One region of the Nocardioides dilutus genome, then DNA from elsewhere that is predicted to be linked to it. Evidence: riboswitches for the same ligand, from Rfam matches in the RefSeq annotation. Region 1 holds a riboswitch; the other holds the start of a gene.
What was found. Region 1 has a riboswitch for thiamine pyrophosphate ahead of ACYVC6_RS00785 (thiamine ABC transporter substrate-binding protein). Riboswitches for the same ligand answer to the same signal wherever they lie in the genome.
Positions count from the first base shown of each region.

Region 2: linked by a shared signal. The riboswitch ahead of thiE (thiamine phosphate synthase) and the one ahead of ACYVC6_RS00785 (thiamine ABC transporter substrate-binding protein) in region 1 are both predicted to bind thiamine pyrophosphate.

Region 1 is NZ_BAAGYA010000001.1:156,448-162,035, reverse strand. Features, by position in the region: gene ACYVC6_RS00805 (GNAT family N-acetyltransferase) at 1-420, opposite strand, end outside; gene ACYVC6_RS00810 (NIPSNAP family protein) at 1-14, opposite strand, end outside; gene ACYVC6_RS00800 (alpha/beta hydrolase) at 417-1,322, opposite strand; gene ACYVC6_RS00795 (carboxymuconolactone decarboxylase family protein) at 1,433-2,017, shown strand; gene ACYVC6_RS00790 (RNA polymerase sigma-70 factor) at 2,014-2,889, shown strand; TPP riboswitch at 2,896-3,014, shown strand; gene ACYVC6_RS00785 (thiamine ABC transporter substrate-binding protein) at 3,004-4,068, shown strand; gene ACYVC6_RS00780 (ABC transporter permease) at 4,073-5,588, shown strand, end outside.
Region 2 is NZ_BAAGYA010000001.1:1,764,811-1,770,398, forward strand. Features, by position in the region: gene ACYVC6_RS08620 (CHAT domain-containing protein) at 1-974, shown strand, start outside; gene ACYVC6_RS08625 (carboxypeptidase regulatory-like domain-containing protein) at 987-3,119, opposite strand; gene ACYVC6_RS08630 (LysE family translocator) at 3,171-3,782, shown strand; gene ACYVC6_RS08635 (alpha/beta hydrolase) at 3,782-4,669, shown strand; TPP riboswitch at 4,730-4,839, shown strand; gene thiE (thiamine phosphate synthase) at 4,836-5,456, shown strand; gene ACYVC6_RS08645 (FAD-dependent oxidoreductase) at 5,458-5,588, shown strand, end outside.

The DNA.
Region 1 (5,588 bases):
CCGCATCGGGACATGGGGGATGCCGTCCTCGAGGAACTCCGGGCCGGTCACCTCGAACCCGAGGGTGGTGTACCAGCCGGCCAGCGGTGACTGGGCGTCGAGGACGACGTCCCGGTCGGGGCAGACCTCGAGGGCGGTGGCCATGAGCGGCTCCGCGAGACCGCGGCCCCGCACCGGAGGGTCGAGCACGACGCGACCGATGCGCCACAGCTCGCCGTCGTCCAGGACCCGGGCATAGCCCACCAGCCGGTCGTCGTCGTCCGTCATCAGCACGTGACGAGTCCCCGCCTCGGTGTCCCGGCCGTCGAGGTCGGGGTACGGACACTCCTGCTCGACGACGAAGACCTGCTGGCGCAACCGGCAGACCGCGTAGACGCGCCAGGCGCCGAGGTGGTTGAACGGGACGGCTTCGATCCTCACCGCAGGAACTCCAGGGTCGTGCGCCACGCCTGCCTGGCCTCGGGGATGAACGGGAGGAGCGGGTAGACGTGCAGCAGGCCCGGCTGCTCGACGTAGGTCAGGTCCCAGTCCGCCTCGACGGCCCGGCGGGCGAGCAGCCGGCAGCCGGGCATCAGCGTGTCGCGCGTGCCGGAGAACATCAGCGTCCGTGGCAGTCCGGCCAGGTCGGCCAGGGCCGGGGACACCTCGGGGCGACCGAGGTCGGCGTCCGAGCCGGCCCACCAGGACGCGTAGGCATACATCTTGCCGATGAACAGCCAGGGGTCCTCCAGGGTGGCGACCTCGGTCTCGGGGGTGCTCGTGGTCAGGTCGACCCAGGGGGAGTGCAGCACCAGGTGGCTGGGCTGCGGCCCCCCACGGTCACGGACGGTCAGCGCGGCCGCGAGGGCGACGCCGCCACCCGCGGAGTCGCCGACGACGACCACCCGGTCGGAGGTCTCGGCGGCCCGCTGGATCACCCGGACGATGTCTTCGTGCGAGTCACGCCAGGTGTGCTCGGGGGCGAGCGGATAGTCAGGCATGAGGACGCTCGCGTCGAGCGCCGTGGCCAGCCGTGCGGCGTACTTCACGTGGTAGGGGTCGATCGGCGCGACGAAACCGCCGCCGTGCACGTAGACGACGACCCGCCCGGGGGAGGCTCCCCGGGCGTGGAAGGTGTAGGAGGGGAATCCGCCCGGCAGCTGCTCCTCGACAACGCGGTAGCGCTTGTCGAAACGGCGTACGGCGCTGGTCGGGAAGCCACGGTCCAGGCTCGCGTGCCAGCGCTCGAGGCGGGCCCGCTCGGCGTCCACGTCGTCGAGGTCGCGTGACTTGCGCACCCGGGGCACGGCGTAGGCGAGCAGCTCGTGACGTCGGCTCGGCATGGGCAGAGATTGTCACAGGGGGTGTCACAGGGGGGTGTCACAGATCGGTGGGCGCCGGTGTCTTGAGGGCACACACATCTTCAGGACACCGACGACACCAGGAGGCACCCATGCCCAGCACCAGCACGTTCCGCATCCCCAAGGCCCCGGTGACCGGCGCCTACGGCTGGTTCATGACCCAGTACGCCAAGCGCCGGCTCGGTGGGGAGTTCCCCGACAACGGCTACGTCTACTTCCACCACAAGCAGGTCCTCAAGGACGTGCTCGGGTTCGAGAACAAGGTGGCCAGGTGGGGTGCGCTCGACCCCAACCTCAAGTCCTACGCCCAGCTCGCCAGCGCCGGCGTGATCGGCTGCTCGTGGTGCCTCGACTTCGGCTACTTCATGGCCCACAACGACGGGCTCGACCTGGCGAAGGTGCGCGAGGTGCCGCGCTGGCGCGAGTCCGACGCGTTCACGCCGGTGGAGCGTGACGTCCTCGAGTACGCCGAGGCGATGTCGGTCACGCCGCTCACCGTCACCGACGAGCTCGTCGCCCGGCTGATCGACCAGCTCGGCACCCCGGCCGTCGTGGAGCTCACCCAGATGATCGCGCTCGAGAACATGCGCTCGCGCTTCAACTCCGCGGCCGGGCTCCAGAGCCAGGGCTACTCCGACGTCTGCGAGCTCCCGCTCGCCGTACCCTCGGCCACGTGACTGACGGGACCGACGCGTTCGTCGCGCACCGCAACCTGCTGTTCACGGTCGCCTACGAGATGCTCGGCTCGGCCGCCGATGCCGAGGACGTGCTGCAGGAGACCTGGCTGCGGTGGGCAGACGTCGACCACCAGGAGGTGCGCGAGCCGCGGGCCTACCTGGTGCGGATCACCACGCGGCTCTCGCTGAACCGGATCCGGACCCTGGCCCGGCGGCGGGAGGCGTACGTCGGTCCGTGGCTGCCCGAGCCGCTGCTCACCTCGCCCGACGTCGCCGAGGACGTCGAGCTCGCCGACAGCGTCTCGACCGCCATGCTGCTGGTGCTCGAGACGCTCACGCCGACCGAGCGTGCGGTGTTCGTGCTGCGCGAGGTCTTCGACCTGGCCTACGACGAGATCGCCGCGGCCGTCGACAAGAGCCCCGCCGCGGTGCGCCAGATCGCGCACCGGGCCCGGTCGCACGTGGAGGCGCGGCGGCCGCGCGAGGTGGTCAGCGACCGGGACCGGACCGCGGTGGTCGAACGGTTCATGGCCGCCGTCGCGACCGGCGACCTCCAGGGCCTGATGGACGTGCTCTCCCCGGACGTCGTTCTCATCACCGACGGCGGCGGCAAGAAGCAGGCCGCGCTCCGCCCGATCCACGGCGTCGAGAAGGTGCTGCGGTTCCTCTCCGCGGTGATGCCCGACGACGGCAGCGCCAGCGCCGCCCCGACCGTCGTCAACGGCGCGCCCGGGCTGCGCCTGCTCCTCGGCGACGAGCTCGACACCATCGCCACCATGCGCGTCGACGGTGGTCGCGTGACCGCCCTCTACCTGGTGCGCAACCCGGACAAGCTCGGACGGGTGGAGGAGGCGGTCGAGCTGGCGAGATAGGCTGGCGCCACAAGACAGGGGAGCGTCCACGCCGAGAGGCCATGGCGCTGAGAGTGCGGAGAAGCCGCAGACCCTCCGAACCTGATCCGGTTAGCACCGGCGAAGGGAGTCACCGTGCGACGCCTACTCGCGCTGCCCGTCCTGCTCGTGGTCATGCTGGTCCTCACCGCCTGCTCTCTCGGCTGGGACGACGAGCCCGAGGTCGAGGAGGGCGGTGGCCCGGCTTCGACGGAGGTCGTGCTCGTCACCCACGAGTCGTTCGTGATGTCCGACGAGCTGATCGCCCAGTTCGAGGACGAGACGGGCTACGACCTGGAGATCAAAGCCTCGGGTGATGCCGGGGCGCTCACCAACAAGCTGGTGCTCACCAAGGACAGCCCGACCGGCGACGCGGTCTTCGGGATCGACAACACCTTCGGCAGCCGGGCCATCGACGAGGGCGTGCTGGACCCCTACGCCGCCGAGCTGCCCGACGGAGCCGACGACTACGCCCTGGACGGCGATGACGACCAGCGGCTGACCCCGGTCGACGTCGCCAACGTCTGCGTCAACGTGGACGACACCTGGTTCGCCGCCGAGGGCCTCGAGCCGCCGGTCACCCTGGAGGACCTGACGGAGCCTGCCTACGAGGACCTGTTCGTGACCCCCGGTGCGACGACCAGCTCGCCCGGGCTGGCGTTCCTGCTCGCGACGATCGCGGAGTACGGCGACGACTGGCCGGACTACTGGACCCGGTTGCTCGACAACGGCGCCAAGCTCACCGAGGGCTGGACCGACGCCTACCAGGTCGACTTCACCCAGGGCGGCGGCGGAGGCGACCGGCCGATCGTGCTGTCCTACGACTCGAGCCCGGCGTTCACCGTCGACGGCGAGGGCGGCACGACCACGAGCGCGCTCCTCGACACCTGCTTCCGGCAGGTGGAGTACGCCGGCGTGCTGGCCGGAGCCGACAACCCCGAGGGCGCCCAGGCGCTGGTGGACTTCATGGTCGGGCCGGACTTCCAGGCCGCGCTGCCCGAGGCGATGTACGTGTTCCCGGTCGACCAGTCGGTGGCGCTCCCGCCGGACTGGGCGGAGTTCGCCGTGCAGCCCGAGTCGCCCTACGTCGTCGACCCGGCGGAGATCGCCGCCAACCGGGACGCCTGGCTGACCGAGTGGAGCGACGTCATCTCAGGATGACCACGTGACACGGCGGCTCCTCGCCCTCGCCGGGCTGGCCCTCGGGCCGGTCCTGGTGCTGACCGTGTTCTTCGTGCTGCCGGTCAGCGGGATGCTGGCGCAGGGCGTGTGGCCGGACGGCCGGTTCGACCCGGGAGCCCTGCTCGACGTGCTGGCCCGGCCGCGCACCCGCCGGGTCGTCTGGTTCACGGTCTGGTCGGCCGGCCTGGCGACGCTCGCCTCGGTGGTGCTCGGACTGCCGGCGGCGTACGCCCTGCACCGGCTCGACTTCCGCGGGCGGGGGGTGATCCGGGCGGCGCTGCTGGTGCCGTTCGTGCTCCCCACCGTCGTCGTCGGCGTCGCGTTCCGCGAGCTGCTCGGGGAGGCCGGCCCGCTGGGGTTCCTCGGCCTCGACGGGTCGCCCGTGGCGATCATCGCCGGCCTCACCTTCTTCAACGTGGCCGTGGTCATCCGGGCGGTCGGCGCGAGCTGGGAGTCGCTCGACGTCCGCCCGGGCGAGGCGGCGGCGGTCCTGGGTGCCTCGCCGCGTCAGGTGTTCCTCACGGTGACCCTGCCGGCGCTCCGTCCCGCCCTGGTCTCCGCCGCCAGCGTGGTCTTCCTGTTCTGTGCGACGTCGTTCGGCGTGGTGCTCATGCTCGGCGGCCTGCGCTACGCCTCGGTCGAGACCGAGATCTACCGGCTCACCACTCAGCTGCTCGACCTCCAGGCCGCGGCCGCGCTCTCGATCGTGCAGCTGGTCGCGGTGACCGCGCTGCTCGCGCTCGCCGCCCGGCTGCGGGCGACGCCCGACCCGAGCCTGGCGCGGCAGGTCGCCCGGCCGCGCCGGCCCCGCCGTGAGGACGTGCCGCAGCTCGCCGCAACCGCCGGTCTGCTGGTGCTCGTGGCGGCGCCGGTGATCGCGCTGGTGGTCGGCAGCCTCCGGGTCGACGACCGCTGGGGGCTCGCCCACTACCGAGGCCTCTCCGAGGCTGAGTCCGGCACCGCGCTGCTGGTGCCGGTCACCGACGCCCTGGTCACCTCGCTTCGCACGGCGGTGGACGCGACGTGGATGGCGCTGCTGCTCGGGGGGCTCGTCGCGCTCGTCGTCACCCGGCGGTCGCGCTCGCGGACGGAGCGACGGGTCAGGGGTGTCCTCGACGGCTTCTTCATGCTGCCGCTGGGGGTGTCGGCCGTGACGCTCGGCTTCGGGTTCCTCATCACCCTCGACGAGCCGCCGCTGGCGCTGCGGGACTCGCCCCTCCTGGTCCCGGTCGCCCAGGCGCTGGTCGCGCTGCCGCTGGTCGTGCGCACCCTCGCGCCGGTGCTCTCGTCGGTCGACGACCGACAGCGCCAGGCCGCGGCCTCGCTGGGCGCCGGACCGCTCCGGGTGGTGACGACCGTCGACCTGCCGGTGGTGTGGCGGCCGCTGCTCGCCGCCGCGGGATTCGCGTTCGCCGTGTCGCTCGGCGAGTTCGGCGCGACCGCGTTCCTCGCCCGCGACGAGCACCCGACCTTGCCGGTGGTGATCTTCCAGCTGATCG
Region 2 (5,588 bases), 1.6 Mb from region 1:
CGGACGAGGAGGTGGAGCGGTTCGACGTCGACCACCTGGTGGCGACGGTCGGCGACGGCACCCTGGTCGAGCTGGTCGACGTCGACGGAGTGCTGCACGTGCTGGTCGTCCACCGCGGCCGCGTCCGGAGGTACGTCGCGGGCACCACTGCGGACGCGCTGGCGCTGGCCGACTCGGCGCGGTTCATCCTGCGCCGCAGCGCCCGCGGCCGGCCCTACGCGCCCGGCGACCTCGGCGACCGGCTGGAGCAGGTGCTGTTCGGGGACGCGGCCCCGCCGCTGCCGGACGGTCCGGTCGTCGTGGTGCCGACCGCCCGGCTGCACGGCGTCCCGTGGGCGATGCTCCCGGCGCTGGCGGGACGCCCGTTCGGGGTGGTGCCCAGTGCCGCGCAGTGGCTGCGCGCTCGCGCCGCCCGGCCGCGGCGCGGCAGCGGCGTCACCCTGCTGGCCGGGCCCGGACTGGGCACGGGCGGCGCCGAGGTCCCGGTGCTCGCCCGGCGGCTGCCGGACGCCCTGCACCTGAGCGGGACGGACGCCACCGTCGAGGCCGCGCTGGCGGCACTCGACGGCGCCCGGCTCGCGCACGTGGCGGCGCATGGCCGGTTCCGCGCGGACAGCCCGCTCTTCTCCGCGTTGGAGATGGCCGACGGCCCGCTGACCGTCCACGACCTCGAGCGGCTGAAAGTGGCGCCCCACCGGATGGTGCTCTCAGCGTGCGAGTCGGGCGTGCTGGCCCCGGTCGGGGCGGACGAGCTGCTCGGACTGGCGTCGGCCCTCTTCGCGCTGGGCACGGCGGGGCTGGTGTGCAGCGTCGCCGAGGTCAACGACGCGGTCACCGCGGAGCTGATGGTCGATCTGCACGCCCACCTGGACCGCGGCGATGACCCGGCGACCGCCCTGCTCGCCCTCCGGCTGGACGCCGAGGGCGGCCCGGCCGCAGCCACGGCGGCGGCGTTCGTCTCTCTGGGTGTCTGAGCCGATCGACGACTACCGGCTGTTCGGGTCCAGCCCGCGCACCAGCACCTTGATGACGCCGAGGTCGAGCACCTGCTTGCCCTTGAGCTTGAAGCGCTGGGCCTTGGCGATGAGCCAGTAGGGCGTGCCCGCCTCGGCCAGCCGGGCCGAGGAGACCAGGGTGTCCGGGATGAGCGTGTCGGGGTGCTCGTCGTAGAGCGCCTCCAGGTCGAGGATCCGGCCGACCGCGTCGCCCTTGTGCAGCCGCTCGACCCGGAAGCCCTTGCCGAACTTCTGCCTGCCCGAGACCGTCGGGAACAGCCACGACTGCGGGCCGCTGTCGTGGACCCGGAAGCCGATGGGTGCGATCACCGGGAGGCCGTTGGAGCCATAGGTCATCCGGCCCTTCACCATCGCCCCCTTCGGTGCGACGAAGTCGGCCGTGGTGGCGCCGGCCACGGTCACCGAATGGAGCATGGTCGCGACGTTGGCGCCGTGGGCGGTGCCCTTGTCACCACGGTCCCGGTAGGACGTCGTCTGCAGCACGCTGTAGGTGCCGGGCACCATCCCGTGGGCGGTGTAGCTGCCGCTCCTGGCCACCTCGGTCCACAGCAGGGCCATCGGGGTGGCCTGGTCGCCGACCTCGTGGGCCTCCCGCAGCCACGGGTCCTGGGGGAGGGCAGTGATCTTGACCTGCGAGCCCTTGTTGATCCGCCCGCTCAGGGTGATCGGGGCCTGGTCCAGGGCGATGGCGCCCAGGTTGGTGTCCGAGCCGGCCAGCACGTCCAGGCTGCGCTGGGCCCACGGGAAGAACGTCTCCTCCGGGGGTGCGAGCGGGAACGCGCCGCGCCGGACGTAGAGCTTGTACTGCTCCGGCGGCAGCCCGCGGAGGACCACCTGGCCGCCGGGCTCGTTGGCCGGATTGCCCTCGTAGACCTTCATCACCCGCCCGGCCTGGTTGCGCAGCTCGGCCTGGATGTCGCCGTCACCGCCGGGGAACGTCGCATCCGCGACCGAGAACCGGACGGTGGCCCCCGGGTCGAGCGCGAAGTCGACGGTCTTGGGGACGGTCTGCTCGAGAGTGACCGGCTTGGTCTGGGACATGTAGTCGGAGAAGCCGACCGACGTGCGGACCGTGTAGTCGCCGGGCTCGAGCGACGTCACGGCGTACTGCCCGGCCGCGTCGGTCACCACGCCGGCCGCGAACCGCTCGTTCTCGTCGAGGATCGCGAGGAAGACGTCCGCGACCGGGCTGCCGCCCGAGGTGACGGTGCCACGGACGACGCCGGCGTGCCGGGTGCGGAATGACAGGTGCTTGATCCTGCCGGGCTTGAGCTTGAGCTTGTCGGAGCGGAAGCCGGGCACGGTGAAGTCGTTGCGCAGTCCCGGGTCCTTGTCGACCTCGACCCGGTAGGTGCCGCCGGCGACCTCGAAGCGGTACTTGCCCTTCTCGTCGGTGAACGCGCGGTCGGCGATGCTGTTGTCCCCGCGCAGCAGGTAGACGGTCTGGTTCTCGCCGCCCCTGAACGTGCCGGCCAGGACCGCCGAGGCCTTGACGGTGACCTCTCCGATCGACCGGGACGGCTTGCGGGGCGGGAACATCGAGGTCTGGCGCAGCCAGCTCACCGTGGTCCCGTCGGGCCCGACGTACGACGGCGCGAAGCTCTTGACCACCGGGTCGGTGCTGCACTCGACCGCGCCAGGCTCGGCGGAGCAGATCCGGACCAGGTAGCGCTCGGTGAGCTGCGGGAGCCGGAAGAAGCCGTTGGCGGTGGTCCGGGTGACGACGCGCTCCTCCTCGCTGAAGTCGACGGGCAGACCGAGGTCGGAGTAGCGGACGCCGTAGATCAGGGCCTGCTTGACCGGCTTGCCGCCCGGCCCGATCACCCGGCCGGTCACGAACCCGCTGGTCGCCGGCGGCTTCGGCGCGGCTCGGTCCGCGGGGACCGCCGCACCTGCGGCCGAGTCGGCCGGCGCCACCAGTGGCGGCGGGCTGGAGTAGTAGGTCGAGTCCCACGTGCGCGACTCGGCCGCCGGCGCTGATCCCACGGGCCCCACGGGCCCCGCCGGCGCCGCGGCGGGGGCTGGCCCGGGCACGGCCAGGCCGGCGGCCACCAGGGCGGGAACGAGGACGAGGGCGTGCCTGAGGCGCCGGGTGCTGGTCACGCCGTGGATTGTGTCCCGAGGTGGCCGTCGCTGCCCAGTAGCGTGGCCGAGGTGTCTTGGTCCTTCCTGATCACTGCGCTCGTCATCTGCGTGACCCCCGGCACCGGTGCGCTATTCACGCTCGCCGCGGCCCTCGGCCGCGGCGCCCGGGCGGGTCTGCTGGCGGCGTTCGCCTGCACGATCGCCACCGTCCCGCACCTGCTCGCCGCGGTGACGGGGCTCGCCGCGCTGCTGCAGGCCAGCGGCGTGGCGTTCCAGGTCGTGAAGTACGCCGGCGTCGCCTACCTGCTCTGGATGGCCTGGTCGACCTGGCGTGACACCGGCGCGCTGCGCATCGACGCCGACGACACGCCCACCAGCCGCCGGGCGGTGATCGTCTCGGCGATCGGCGTCAACGCGCTCAACCCCAAGCTCACCATCTTCTTCTTCGCGTTCCTGCCGCAGTTCGTGCCGAGTGGCACGGACCACGAGCTGGGCTGGATGCTCGGCCTCGGCGCGGTCTTCGTGTTGATGACCTACCTGGTCTTCGTCGGCTACGCGCTCGCCGCGGCGTCGGTGCGCCACCAGGTGCTGACCCGGCCGCGCGTCGTGCACCGGGTCCGGCGGGCCTTCGCGGCCTGCTTCGTCGTCCTCAGCGGCCGGCTGGCCCTCGAAACCCGCTGATGGCGCTCTACCCGGAGGCGCGGGCGGCCGTCGAGGCCGCCTCAGCCGAGACGCCGGTATGGACCGAGGGCTACGACATCGACGCGGCTCGGGCGGCCAACCGGACCGATGCCCTGGCCGAGCCGCGCGAGGAGGTCGGCGAGGTGCGCGACCTCGACGCCGACGGGGTGCCGGTCCGGCTCTACCGGCCGGACGGGGCCGGCGAGGGGGTCGTCGTGCACCTGCACGGCGGCGGCTTCGTCTTCCACGACGTGGACGTCCACGACCCCGGCTGCCGCCGGCTGGCCAACCGGACCGGCCGCGCGGTCCTCAGCGTCGACTACCGGCGGACGCCCGAGCACCGGTTCCCGGCGGCGCCGGACGACGTCGACACGGTGCTCGCCTGGCTGGACCGGGAGTCGGCCGGGCTGGAGCTCGGCGGACCGGCGTACGTCCACGGCGACAGCGCCGGTGGCAACCTCGCCCTGGTGGCGGCACTCCGCCACCCGGGCCGCTTCGCGGCGGCGGTGCTGATCTATCCCTTCCTCGACCCGGAGGCGGGCTTCGACTCCTACCGCACCGCGGCCGACGGCTTCGACCCGCGCGAGGCGGCGTGGTACTGGCAGCACTACGCCGCGACGCCCGCGGACCTCGAGGACCCCGACCTGGCGCCGCTGCGCTCCGACCGTCTCGGCACGCTTCCCCGAACCCTCCTCGTGACCGCGGAGCACGACCCGCTGCGCGACGAGGGGGAGGAGCTGGCGAGGCGGCTCGCCGAGGCCGGGGTGACCGTCATCGCGACCCGCTACCTGGGGCAGATCCACGGGTTCTGGCGGCACCACGCGGTGTTCCCGGCTGCGGAACAGCTGCTCCGCCAGACGGCGGCCTTCCTGTCGTCTGGTTCGTGACCTCGCGTCACGCTTCGGGATCGCCGAACAGCGACCCGCGAAGATCGGCTATGTTCGGCGCATCCAACCCACGGGAGTCCGCGGCAGCGGGCTGAGAGGGAGCTGTAGCCGCTCCGACCGTTGAACCTGATCCGGCTCATACCGGCGAAGGAAGCGAAGGAGCACCATGTCACCTGCGTCGTCATCTGCGCTGTCGGTTCCTCGGCTGATCTGCATCGTCTCCGAGCACGACGACCTCACCCTGGTGCCCCAGCTGGCAGCCGCCGGTGTGGACGGCTTCCAGGTCCGCGCGAAGTCGTACGACGCCCGCCGGCTGATCGCCCTGACCCGGGCCGTGGTCGCGGCGGTCCGGCCGGTGGGCGCGCTCGTCACCGTGAACGACCGCGTGGACGTCGCCGTCGCTGCGGGCGCCGACGGGGCGCACCTCGGGAGCAGCGACCTGCCGGTCGACGTCGCCCGGCGGCTCGCACCTGGGCTGCTGCTCGGCGTGACCTGCCGATCGCTGGCCGCGGTGGAGGCAGCCGCTGAGGCGGGCGCGGACTACGCAGGGGTCGGGCCGGTGTTCGCCACGTCCAGCAAGGCCGGGCTTCCCGACCCGGTCGGCGTCCGGGGTCTGCGCGCGGCCACCGGCGTGCTGCCCGTCGTGGGGATCGGCGGCATCACGGCTGACGAGGTGGCCGCCGTCGTCGCCGCCGGCGCCCAGGGCGTGGCTGTGATCGGCGGGATCTGGCGACATCCGGACCCGGTAGAGGCAGCGAAGGAGCTCGTCGCAGCGCTCGGTGCCTGAGATGGGGAGGCGCATCACGGTCCTCGGTGCCGGCATCGTCGGCCTCACGGTCGCCGATGAGCTCCAGCGGCGTGGGCACGCCGTGACGGTGGTCGACCGGTGCCCGGCGCGGGGGGCGTCGTACGCCGCTGC